Regions from separate parts of the Brevibacillus sp. HB2.2 genome, predicted to be linked through region 2. Evidence: predicted binding sites of a transcription regulator. Region 2 holds the regulator's gene; each other region holds the start of a gene.
The links. Region 2 encodes LexA, which represses DNA repair genes until DNA is damaged. Its sites were predicted from a motif close to CGAACATATGTTCG; they were not measured.

Region 1 (3,163 bases), on a different contig from region 2:
CCGATTGTCTGAATCAACGAGCGCTCATTGCGAAGGAAGCCTTCCTTGTCTGCATCCAAAATCGCCACGAGTGATACTTCCGGCAAGTCCAGACCTTCCCGCAAGAGGTTGATCCCGACCAGTACATCAAACTCACCTAAACGCAATGAGCGTAAAATCTGCATCCGCTCAATCGTTTTAATATCCGAGTGAAGATAGCGGACCTTGATTCCGATTTCTTTCAGATAGTCCGTCAAATCCTCAGACATTTTCTTCGTCAGAGTCGTGACGAGAACTCGCTCATTTTTCGCAATCGTGGCTTGAATTTCGCCAATCAAATCATCAATCTGTCCTTTGATCGGACGTACCGTAACCGTTGGATCAATCAAGCCTGTCGGACGAATCACCTGCTGCACCATTTCCGGACTGTGCTCCAGCTCATAAAGACCAGGTGTAGCCGAAATGTAGATCGCTTGTTTTAGCTTTGCTTCAAACTCCTCGAACTTGAGTGGGCGGTTATCGCGTGCAGAGGGCAGACGGAATCCATGTTCGACCAGTACATCCTTCCGTGCGCGGTCACCGTTATACATCCCTCGCACCTGTGGCAAGGTCATATGCGACTCATCCATCATGACGATAAAATCTTCTGGGAAGTAATCCAGCAAGGTATACGGAGCATGCCCGGCAGGCAGTCCCGTCAGATGGCGCGAGTAGTTTTCGATTCCGGAGCAAAAGCCCATCTCCATCATCATCTCAATATCGTACCGTGTGCGTTGCTCCAGTCGCTGTGCTTCTAGGAGCTTGCCCGCATCACGGAATTCTTTCAGTCTTTCTTCCAGCTCGGCCTCAATGCTTTGGACAGCCAGCTTCATTTTCTCCTCGCGTGTCACATAGTGAGATTTAGGGAAGATGGCAATGTGATCACGCTGTCCCAAAATTTCGCCGGTCAGCACGTCAATCGAAGTAATCCGCTCAATTTCATCTCCAAAAAACTCAACGCGAATCGCCTGCTCACTCTCTGAGGCAGGGAAAATCTCCACGACGTCACCCCGCACACGGAACGTACCGCGCGTGAAGTTGATGTCGTTGCGTGTGTACTGGATATCGACCAGACGATGCAATATCTCGTCCCGTCCTGTTTCCATACCAACACGCAAAGACAAGAGCAGCTCCCGATACTCCTCGGGCGAACCCAATCCGTAAATGCAGGAGACGGAGGCAACGATGATCACATCTCGGCGTTCAAACAGCGCACTGGTAGCCGAGTGACGGAGCTTGTCGATCTCCTCATTGATGCTCGAGTCTTTTTCAATAAACGTATCCGATTGGGGAATGTATGCTTCGGGTTGATAGTAATCGTAGTAGCTGACGAAGTATTCCACCGCGTTGTTCGGGAAAAACTCCTTAAACTCTGCACAAAGCTGAGCGGCCAGAGTTTTGTTGTGTGCCATCACGAGTGTTGGCCTGTTCACCTGAGCAATTACCTGGGCAGCCGTATAAGTCTTTCCCGTTCCCGTCGCACCCAGCAATGTCTGGTGTCGCTTACCAGCCTGTAACCCTGCCACCAGCTCGGCAATGGCGGTTGGCTGGTCACCGGACGGTTGAAACTCCGATACCAATTCAAAACGCTCCATTCCCTCGTTCATCTCCTCATAGCATGACTGTTTCTACTTCCATTATAACACAATTCCGGCTAGTTTAAGCCCAAAATTCGAACAAACGTTTGTCTTCATCTTTCCACCGATTTTTCCGATATAAGATGAAGGAAGTACAAACATACGCAGATAGACTCGCCACCTTCAGGGAGGATTGACATGTCAGATAACGGAACAACCGTCAAAAATAACCCTTATATACAACCGCATATGAGCTATAAAGGCAAAAAGGAATTCAGCACGGAGCTCGACCAAAATGCCTTTATGAAGCTCATGCTGGAGCAGTTAAAGCATCAGGATCCTATGTCCCCCATGGACAACTCTCAGTTCATCCAGCAAACAAGTATGCTGACCATGGTAGAAAAAATCACAAAAATGACCACGCTGATGGAACAATCGAACAACAGCATGGTCACTTTGGATAAGTATGAAAAGCTGGTAGGTCGTACTGCTTCGTATTCCCTCACTACAAAAGACGAGATGACGGGAGAAACTAAGACGGAGAAGAAAGAAGGCGTACTTGATGCCGTCTACATGGATCAAGGCAAAATCTACTTCCGTATCGCAGGCGAATCGACACCGATTCCGCTGGCAGACGTCTCCGGATTGGAATCGCAAGGTCTGGCTGGCAATACGCTCGACAACAGCGTGAAGTACATGGAAATGATCGGTCGTGAGATTTCCTATAAAGTAACAAAGGAAGTCGACCGGGACGGCAATCCAGATACCAAAAACGACATTTCCAAGGTTGATGAAATCTTGAATGGCGTCATCACTGGCTTTACCACCAAAAACGGTACCGCACAATTCCAACTGGATAATGGATCAACCGTAAAAGCCGAAGAAATCGTTGGCATGACGGTGAAACCTGAAAACAGAACAATGGGCAACTCCCTTGCCTATGCGCAAATGATCGGCTACAACATCACGTACAACCAGTCTCAGACAAACCCGGATGGCACTACTACCAATACTCCTCTTTCCGGAGTGGTCAAAGCTGTCAGCATGAAAAACGGAGTCGTTGAATTCGTCCTCAAGGATGATAAGAAAGTCGCTCTCAATCAAATCACAGGATTCGAAGCAACTGCCTAGAATCCTATCCAAAAAGCCGCACATCTTCGAAATCGGAGAAGGCGGCTTTTTCTTTTCAAGTTCCTATTCGTTTACGATCACTTTTCCGGTTATCGCATCCACATAAAATGTATCATCTACTTTAGATTCTCCCCCGCAGAAGCAATGCGAGCGAGTTTGGCGAAACGAAAGGTCATAGCCGAGCTTCCAGGCAATCGTGTTTTTCTTATAATCTGGCTGGTGGATATAGGTCAGCTCAAGTGGATAGGTTTGCAGTAATCGGGTCATGGCCACTTGTTCTTTAAGGGCTTGAGAACGGGCCGGGTATTTGACACTGGCCGGTTTGTTTATGCTCACCTGATCCCATGTACCCGTCCATGAATCGATCCGAATCGTATACATCCCGTTCTCCACACTCTGATTGACCCCATAAACTGGAATGCCGTTCACAAGGGGAT
Region 2 (3,163 bases):
CATCTTTCCATTCATGTATATTCCCCGTACTTTCGTAAACAGGCTTGTGAAATTGACGGAAGCATACGCTTCTATCTCGGGATCGTTGTCGGCCGGAATCCGATAAGCAGTATGTTCATGAACAACAAAAGGGGCGATGGCCCATTGCAGGACGATATCATGGATAAAATCTGGGGGCTCCTGAAGCCCACTTGACTCGAATCTCTTAAATGAGAAGTCGACGTTTGTTTCTACCCGATTCTCTCCAGTGAGGAGCGGTAGCTCTATCAGCCAATCCATATAGTATGTCCTCCTTAATGATCGGTTGCAACGCCAGTCACTGTTTACCCCTTATGATCCCAGCAAGTTGATAGATTTGCTGGCAGATTAATCCTTTCGTAGGGGCTGAACTCTTTGGCGTAATTCCTGTTCGGTCAACGACTCCAATTGCAACAAGGCCTCATACGGATCATCACCCGGAATATGAAAGTATCGAGCAAATGCAGGTTCTGTTTTGAGGCCGTCTTGCTTCAGAGCCCTGATATGTATACACGCATCCAAGCCCCCTATATGTAACAATCGTGCTTCGATGTCCATATGACGATAGGCGTTTTGCTTTTCCACAGCAACCGGTTGAGCAAACAATTCAAACCAAAAGCCAGCTGTGAAAAATGAAATAACGCACGTGGGAATCCCTTTTAGATCGAGTTTTGTCACTTCAAATCTGGTTGAGCAGCCAAACGCTTTACGAACAACCTGCTTAAACTGATCCAGATCATGACTCTCGCAAATAATATCCAGATCGCTTTGCTCAACATCAATGTCCAATGGGATGGTTCCGGCAAGCACTGGACGGTAATCGGCTAGTACTTCCATGATATGCGTCTGTTGAATCGCTTCCCACGCCGCTTTTTGGCGCATCGTTCCTCTGCTCAAGTAAGAGAGATCATGCCAATTTTTCATGAAACTACCCCCGTGTCTACTTTCTTTTAAAATAGTGTAGACAAAAGTGAATAAGCGCGCAACGAAATTGGTAATCACTCGTATACCTAAATGAAGGGAGTGTAGTGGATGGAAATATTTTTGTGGGTCGTGGTTGTGTTATTGTTCCTGCTAAGCATCGCAGGAATTTTCTTACCCGTTTTACCTGATACGATCTTGTTGTGGGGGGGCTTTTTGCTCTATCACTTTTTCATTGCAGATCCGGGAGCGGGATTGCCGGCATCCTTTTGGTGGGGAATGGTCGTTCTAAGCATTCTGCTTTACGGTGCTGACTTGCTGACGAACATGTACTTTGTGAAAAAGTACGGGGGGTCCAAGTGGTCGTCTATAGCTGCTGCCGCCGGAATTATCCTCGGGATATTCGTCTTCCCACCGTTTGGTATGCTGATCTTGCCGTTCGTATTCGTCGTTCTCGTAGAGTTGATGGTACAGAAGCAGTCAATGGAGCGAGCAGTGAAAGCGGGGGTAGGCTCACTAATTGGATTTTTGGGCAGTGCGGTCGTAAAAGTCATCTTGCAAGTTACGATGATCATCTGGTTTTTTATCGCCAGATAACATATAGAAAACAAAAAGGACAGCCGAGGCTGTCCTTTTTTACGTGGAAACTAGTGAATGAGGCGATAGACACCAATGACTTTACCGAGAATGGTGACATGCTCCAGAATGATCGGTTCCATCGTGGCATTTTCCGGTTGGAGACGGAAGTGGTTCTTTTCTTTGAAAAATCTTTTGACGGTCGCTTCATCTTCTTCTGTCATGGCTACGACAATGTCACCATTGTTCGCGACGTGCTGTTGGCGAACAATGACGTAGTCTCCGTCGAGAATCCCGGCATCAATCATACTATTCCCGGAGACGCGCAGCATGTAGACCTTGTCGGAAGTCACGATATTGTCTGGAAGCGGGAAGTATTCTTCCACATCCTCAATGGCTGTAATGGGTTGTCCAGCGGTTACTTTTCCGATTACTGGCACACGGACGACAGAGTCTTCGAAATTGTCTTGAAAACGATCTTCATCTGAAAGCAATTCGATGGCGCGAGGTTTGGTAGGATCTCGACGAATGAGGCCTTTTTTCTCTAAGCGTGCCAAATGACCATGTACCGTTGAGCTGGAAGCGAGTCCAACAGCCTCTCCAATTTCACGTACAGAAGGCGGATATCCTTTATCACGAACTTCCTTTCGTATGAACTCGATGATGGCTTGTTGTCTACTCGATAATTTTGACATAGAAAGACACCCCTGATTTCTCGAACATATTTTCCTATATTATACCATGGGAGCTTGCGTTCGACAAACATAAGTTCGTTTCGCTGTTGACATGAACATATGTTCTCATTTATGATGAGCTTACAAGAGAACAGAACGTATGTTTGTAAGGAGGCCATTATCATGAATTCATCGACAGTACGTAATCGTTTCGAGAAAAAAGAAGAACGTCGTGTTCGTTTTGGTATCACGAGAGGTCAAGCACTCTTGTTTCTTATTACATTTACTCTCTTTTTTTACTTGTTAACCGAACTAGTGTTTGCTGCTTCGCCAATGGACGAGCCACAAGGCATAGAAGTAACCGTACAATCCGGAGATAGTCTATGGTCGTTAGCTGTTCGCTACTCAGATCAGCATACGGATGTTCGTGACTATATCATAGAAATCAAGGAAGCGAACGGCTTGGATAGCAACTGGATTTACCCGGGTCAGACTCTGATCATGCCTGATATGCCGTAAGTGTTCGGCTGTCTTGCGGGATTATTCGAATATGGTATAATGAAGCGGCACTACTACAGAGTGGGAGGAACCAGCAGTGGTATCTGACGCAGAAATTAAACGCATTAATGAATTGGTCAAAAAATCTCGCGAAGAAGGTTTAACCGAAGAGGAAAAGATCGAGCAAAAAGCATTGCGCCAAAAGTACATTGACGCCGTTAAGCTTTCACTGAGAGCAAATTTGGATTCCATCCGTTATGTGGAAGACCTTGAAGAAAATAAGCCAAAACAGTAAGATAACAATTACTGATACGACAGACATCCTCGCTTGACGCTAGGGTGTCTTTTTCTGTGACATACATAACGCTTTGATAGCCAGGGAGGGAAAGCGATGGCGTGGATAGCTGTGGCGGTTGGCGGAGCAGTTGGCTCTCTTATGCGCTACCTATTGTCTTTACTCGCAAATCAGCCGGAAT
Region 3 (3,163 bases), on a different contig from region 2:
GGTGATGCTGCCGCTCCGCCCACCGCGAGAGCTCATCGAACATCATCTGATAAGAAAACTTCAACGGCACAATCCGTATCTGCCCCAGATCGGCCATGACTGCCCGAAACAAAATGCCAAATAAAATATACTGGCGTATCAATTCCTGCTCGTCAGACACCATCGGCTCCGTCACTTGTAGTGTCCTCCGATCTTACGCGCGCGCTCTTTCGCCTGTCCCGCTTCCAACACAGAGGCGGCGCGCAGGATGGCGTCCTGACCGTATCGGCTCCGGATATCATCCATTGCTTGTGCCAACGAACGCCGCTTGTGATTGTCCGTAAAAAGATTGAGTTGTACCACGTTGTCAGGGACAAGCTGCCCCAGATTGACCCCAATACTGCGGACGGGCGTTTCCTGCCAATGACGGTCAAACAGAAAGCAAGTCGCTTCGTACAAAGTCATGGCATCATTCGTCTGTTCCGTGAGCTTCATCTGCCGTCCAAAGCCCGTTCCAGCAGCCAAATCGGCCCCACGACAGCCCACAGACAGAACGGAGCCCATCAGCTCTTTTTTCCGCGCCCGACGGCACACTTCTTCGCACAGCTCTAAAAGCACCACTTTGATTTCCGCTGCTGTATGGTAATCCCGCGGCAACGTCATGTGATGACCGATCCCTTTTTGCGAATCATAGGAATCCAAAGCCACGGGTGAATCGTCGATTCCGTGAGCCGTGCGCCACAGCACTTCCCCGTTCACTCCCCAATGTCGGGTGAGGATGGCTGGCCTCATATCTGCAAGCTGCCCGATCTGATAGACGCCCATTCGATGAAAATGCCGCTTCATGCGTGAGCCTACTCCGAACAGCTTTTCAATCGGAAGCTTCCAAAGCGTATCCGCTAACGTTTCCCGCTTGAGCCAAAAAACGCCTTCTTCCCGTTTCTTGGCGAAATTATCGCAGGCCATCTTGGCCAGTACCTTGTTCTCTCCGATGCCTACCCGACAGTTGATTCCCGTCTCCATCCAAACGCGCTGCCGAATCTGTGCAGCCATCTGCAACGGATCACCAAACAGGTGGACGCTGCCTGTCACGTCGAGAAACTGCTCATCGATCGAGTACGGCTCCACCTTGTCAGTAAATGCCTCGAATATGCGAGTGATTTGCATGGAGATGCGAATGTACATCTCCATGCGCGGCCGAACAACGACGAGCTGGCGACACTTCTGCTGCGCCTGCCACAGCGCTTCGGCCGCGACCACTCCGTATGACTTGGCAATCGGGCACGCTGCCAGCACGACTCCGCTACGCCGCTCTGGATCACCTGCGACGACAATCGGTTTGTTTCGCAGCTCTGGATTGGCCCCTTTCTCGATACTGGCATAAAAGCTCTGCATGTCGATCAAAAACACGATCCGCTTGTTCGCATTGGACACACGATCATCCCCTAAATAAGAACTTATGTTCTCTTGTTTCTTTGTTCTTATTATAACAAACAAACGTTCGCTTTTATGCCTGTCTCGCGCAAAAAAAAGTTGGTAATTATTTCTTTCCAGATAAGCACACGTCGGTAGGTGTTCCGCAAACGAGAGCGAATCCAATAAGGGGTTACTTTTTCACGACAGGAATCCAAATTTCGCTTCGAAATGTTGATGATGAAGTGTCTTTGCTTTCGTTCCACAAAATCTCAGGACCCTCAGCCTGTTCATAACCGGAGGATAAAAACCATTCCGAATAAATCCGGGCCCAGATATCTTGCAGCGTATCAGGAAAAGGACCCACTGCTTCGAAAACCGCCCAGGTGGAAGCAGGAACTTCAAGTACTGCCCAATTGTCTGGATAAGCTTTTGTAGTAGCTACGCCGATATAGTGATCGAGCTCGCCATATTCCAGCCGACCTTCTGAAAAGTTCGTGGACGCACTGATCAGTCCAAGTGGTTCGACATCGGATAGCGATTTTAGTTGCTGAATCATCTCCATATCTAATGAAGCCCACATGGCCGCAATCTCTGGATTGCCTCCACGATAAATCAGCGGAACTCTTTTTTTCAGACCCACAATGCGAAATGCCTCTTTTTCTTCCATACGGTAGTTCATGGCACTGCCTCCTTTAATGGATAGATGAAAGGTCATTCGCGGATAAGCCTTCAAGGAATGGCCGATGTGTCTGGCTTCTGTCGGAGTGACTCCATGCACATTCTGAAAAGCTCTGGCAAAGGAATCAGCCGATCCGTATCCGTATTTGATCGCAATGTCAATGACACGCTCGTTGCTGTCCGCAAGCTCAAAAGCTGCAAGCGTAATGCGTCGGCGCCGGATGTACTCGGATAGCGGAACACCAGCGAGAAAAGAAAACAGCCTTTTGAAGTGATACTCGGAGCAGCAAGCCACCTTGGCGATTTCTTTATAGTCAATCTCGCTTGTCAAATGGTCTTCGATGTAGTCCAGAGCCTCATTCAGCTTCACAAGCAAATCCATGGTAATGACCTCCCTTTCTCCCTTAGAATAGCAGATGCAAAATCGGGCGATCCGACATTTCGTGCACGATTATGACGGGTCGACCTTGTAAAAACGACTATGGAAAGGAGCTTCATCCCAATGACAACGACTTCCCCTCTACTCCCCCAAATCGGAGCTATTTTTGTAGCCGTCAGCGACATTGAGCGCGCACGCGACTGGTACTGCCGTCTCTTGGGCATTCCCGCAGACGGTGAAATTATGTTCGGGCATATATACTGCATTCCTTTACAAAGCGGACTGACGCTCGTTCTGGATAGCAAAATCTTTCCGAAGCGCATCACAGATGATGCCCCCTTGTTTCATTTCAACACACAGGATATCGAAGCCTCTTATGCATTTCTCAAAGAGAGCGGAGTTGAAGTCGTCACTCCTATCCAGCATGGCCACTGGTTCAACTTCCGCGATCCCGACGGCAATCTGATCATGGTAAGCCAATGTTAAAGGGCATAACCATCCACTTGCGCCGCACGACACCGGCAGACATTCCATTCGTATGCGAAGTAGAAAATGCGCCAGAGAATACCCCGTTCATTATTCCGTGGAGCGAAGATCAGCACCATAACGCTCTTGGCGACCCGGACATCCTCCATATGATCGCCGAAAAAAAAGAAACAGGCCACCCCGTCGGCTACGTTATCATCGCCGGGCTGACCAATCCTCATCAAA
Region 4 (3,163 bases), on a different contig from region 2:
ACTTTCGCACGGTTTTTCAGTTGTTTCATAGGCATCGAGTGAGCAAATCACAAAAGTTATGATACACCAAGTAAATACAAACCTATTTTATTATTTGTGAACAAGAATTGTCAAGATCATGCAAATAGAGTTGACCCTAACTATCGCTTCTACGACGCAATTCTTCACGTATTTGTTGAATGATCGCATGGGAGAATCCCTTGCGCATCAGCATGGACAGCAGCTTGCGCTCTTCATCGGGGTTCGGTGCACCTTCTATGCGTCGCACCTTCTTCTCTATCAATGCGCGAGCAGCATCTAGTTCAGCCTGCCTAGACACGCCACGTACTGCGTCCTCTACAATCGCTCTGTCCACTCCACGCTGGGTAAGCTCCATACGCAGCATATACGGGCTTCTCGGCTTCAAGCGTAATCGCTCGTCTACCCATTGCTTCGCAAAAGCTTCATCATCGATGTAGCCATGCTCCTTGCAGCGCTGACATATCTCTTCGGCAATTTGCGCAGAAAATCCCTTCTCTACCAAATAAGAATGTAGCTGACTGCTTGTCCGTGGGCGTATGCCGAGGTATCGCAAAGCTCCTAAATACGCTTTATGCTTTTCTTCTGCTATCAGGACTTCTCGACAAAAAGCTTCGTCTAATTCTGTTCCCTTAAATAGGTTGTACTTTACCAGTATGTATTCATGGACGGTAATGGCATACTCGCCTTCTACATCGATATGATAGCGTTGCTTTTGTTTGATATCTCGATGAACGGCAGTGATCAGGCCGCTCTTCATGATGAGTCACTCCTTCGCAAAGCTAAAATAACAGCCTGTCTCATCGACAGGCTGCTCTTCCACTCTTCATTACTCCAGATCAAATGTAGGCTCTTCATCTTGCTCTGGGTCATGTTCTGCCTCTGCTTCTGGAACAGAACTAGGGTTCAGGCTGAAGTATTCGCGCACCTTTGTTTCAATCTGTGATGCAATGTGCGGATTTTCTTTCAGGAAGACTTTTGAATTCTCTCTACCTTGACCGAGTCGCTCCTCATTGAAGGAGTACCATGCGCCACTCTTTTGTACTACATCGATCTCGGAACCGATGTCGAGAATGCTACCTTCTCTGGAAATACCTTCACCGTACATGATGTCCACTTCAGCAACCTTGAACGGTGGTGCTACTTTATTTTTCACGACCTTGATCTTCGTCTTGCTTCCCAAAATATCGTTACCGACTTTGATAGATTCAGCTTTACGAACGTCCAAACGAACACTCGCGTAGAACTTCAATGCACGTCCACCTGGAGTTGTTTCCGGGTTACCGAACATGACTCCCACTTTTTCACGAAGCTGGTTGATGAAGATGGCAATCGTTTTGGACTTGTTGATGGCGCCGGACAGCTTACGAAGTGCTTGGGACATCAAGCGTGCTTGCAAACCTACGTGGGAATCTCCCATCTCGCCTTCGATCTCTGCTTTTGGCACGAGTGCCGCAACGGAGTCGACTACGATAATGTCTACTGCACCAGAACGTACCAGTGCTTCCGCGATCTCCAAAGCTTGCTCACCCGTATCTGGTTGGGACAACAGCAATTCGTCGATGTTCACACCCAGCTTTGCAGCGTAAACCGGATCCAAGGCATGCTCTGCATCGATAAACGCAGCCTGACCACCCTGTCTTTGCACTTCTGCGATCGCATGAAGCGCTACCGTTGTTTTACCAGAAGACTCTGGGCCGTAAATCTCAACAATTCGTCCACGTGGGAAACCACCCACACCAAGTGCGATATCTAGAGCAAGCGCACCGCTAGAAGCCGTAGAAATCTGGATGTTGGATACTTCCCCCAACTTCATAATGGAACCTTTACCGAACTGCTTTTCTATCTGACGCAATGCACTCTCCAAAGCTGCGCGACGATCTGACAAATGGTACACACCCTTTCAACTTTTCGCTTCTGTTTTGCTTGTCTTCATCATACCTCGAGACAGAAGTGTTTGCCAAGTATTTTTTGCGAACAAATATTCGCATCGCAAAAAAGCAGCCATTTCCTGGTTATTCCCAGCGAAATGACTGCTTCTCATTTCTATTGAATTAGGAACGCTTCGCTCCGCGAGGCTTTGCAGGCTCCAGATTGATTCGTTTTCCGTTGATTCTGGTTTGACGCAGTGACTCATATACGAATGCCGCAACCTCTTCTGGAACCTCAACAAACGTGAAGCTCTCGAAAATGTCGATGCGACCTACTGATTTTCCTGGGATACCAACAGATTCAGAGATCTCTCGTACCAGATCCTGCGGCTTCATGTTCGCATTGCGACCTACGTTCAGGAAGAAGCGAACCATGCCTTTTGCTGCACCCGTCTCACCAAAGTTGTACGCTTCTGCTTCCTGCCCTTGTCCCGCTTCCGTATGGAATGCCAGGTGCAATGCAGCAGCTGCTACTTTTTCAGCTGGATATTGACCTACGAGAGCATCCGCTACTTTTTGATACATATCCGCGATTGCATCGCTTTCCAAAAGGCTAGTCAACTGTTCACGCAATTGTTCTTGTTTGCGCTCAGCTACTTCCTCCAAAGAAGGAACATTGCGAGAGAGCACTTGTGCTTTTGTCTGCTTTTGGATAAACATCATTTGTCTTACTTCACGAGGCGTAACCAACGTCATCGCAATTCCTTTGCGACCTGCACGACCAGTACGGCCAATACGGTGTACGTAGCTCTCAGAGTCTTGTGGAATATCGTAGTTGATTACGTGAGAGACGTTTCCTACGTCGATACCACGTGCTGCTACATCCGTCGCGATCAGGAATTCAATCGAGCCCTCACGGAACGCATTCATGACCTTATCGCGTTGTGCCTGTGACAAGTCGCCATGCAAGCCGTCCGCAAGGTATCCGCGGGATTGCAGCACTTCGGACAACTCATCTACACCGCGCTTAGTACGACAGAAAATGATACCCAGCTCAACATCCTCACTGTCCAAGATGCGGCAGAGGCTCTCCACTTTATTCCGGTCAAACACTTTGTAGTATACCTGTTCGATCAATGGCGCCGTTACTTCTTCACGGCTCACCGCAATCGTTTGCGGCTGTTTCATGTACCGGGTAGCCAAACGCTTGATTTCTGGCGGCATCGTCGCAGAGAACAGCAAGGTTTGACGCTCATCTGGCATATGATTGATGA

Region 1: uvrB (excinuclease ABC subunit UvrB) is a predicted target of LexA. The motif match lies at 1,692-1,705, and genes of this name have one in related genera.
Region 3: HP401_RS08555 (DNA polymerase IV) is a predicted target of LexA. The motif match lies at 1,470-1,483, and genes of this name have one in related genera.
Region 4: recA (recombinase RecA) is a predicted target of LexA. The motif match lies at 1,993-2,006, and genes of this name have one in related genera.

What each region holds. Positions count from the first base shown of each region.
Region 1 covers NZ_JABSUV010000019.1:12,802-15,964, forward strand. The annotation lists gene uvrB (excinuclease ABC subunit UvrB) at 1-1,613, opposite strand, end outside; gene HP401_RS15155 (flagellar hook assembly protein FlgD) at 1,794-2,726, shown strand; gene HP401_RS15160 (hypothetical protein) at 2,790-3,163, opposite strand, start outside.
Region 2 covers NZ_JABSUV010000014.1:118,761-121,923, reverse strand. The annotation lists gene HP401_RS12665 (hypothetical protein) at 1-279, opposite strand, end outside; gene HP401_RS12660 (DUF4269 domain-containing protein) at 367-942, opposite strand; gene HP401_RS12655 (DUF456 domain-containing protein) at 1,051-1,536, shown strand; gene lexA (transcriptional repressor LexA) at 1,587-2,210, opposite strand; gene yneA (cell division suppressor protein YneA) at 2,373-2,708, shown strand; gene HP401_RS12640 (DUF896 domain-containing protein) at 2,785-2,982, shown strand; gene crcB (fluoride efflux transporter CrcB) at 3,079-3,163, shown strand, end outside.
Region 3 covers NZ_JABSUV010000009.1:69,691-72,853, reverse strand. The annotation lists gene HP401_RS08560 (YhjD family protein) at 1-175, opposite strand, end outside; gene HP401_RS08555 (DNA polymerase IV) at 172-1,413, opposite strand; gene HP401_RS08550 (AraC family transcriptional regulator) at 1,586-2,455, opposite strand; gene HP401_RS08545 (VOC family protein) at 2,576-2,938, shown strand; gene HP401_RS08540 (GNAT family N-acetyltransferase) at 2,944-3,163, shown strand, end outside.
Region 4 covers NZ_JABSUV010000012.1:104,343-107,505, reverse strand. The annotation lists gene HP401_RS11180 (RecX family transcriptional regulator) at 137-778, opposite strand; gene recA (recombinase RecA) at 848-1,906, opposite strand; gene HP401_RS11170 (DEAD/DEAH box helicase) at 2,073-3,163, opposite strand, start outside.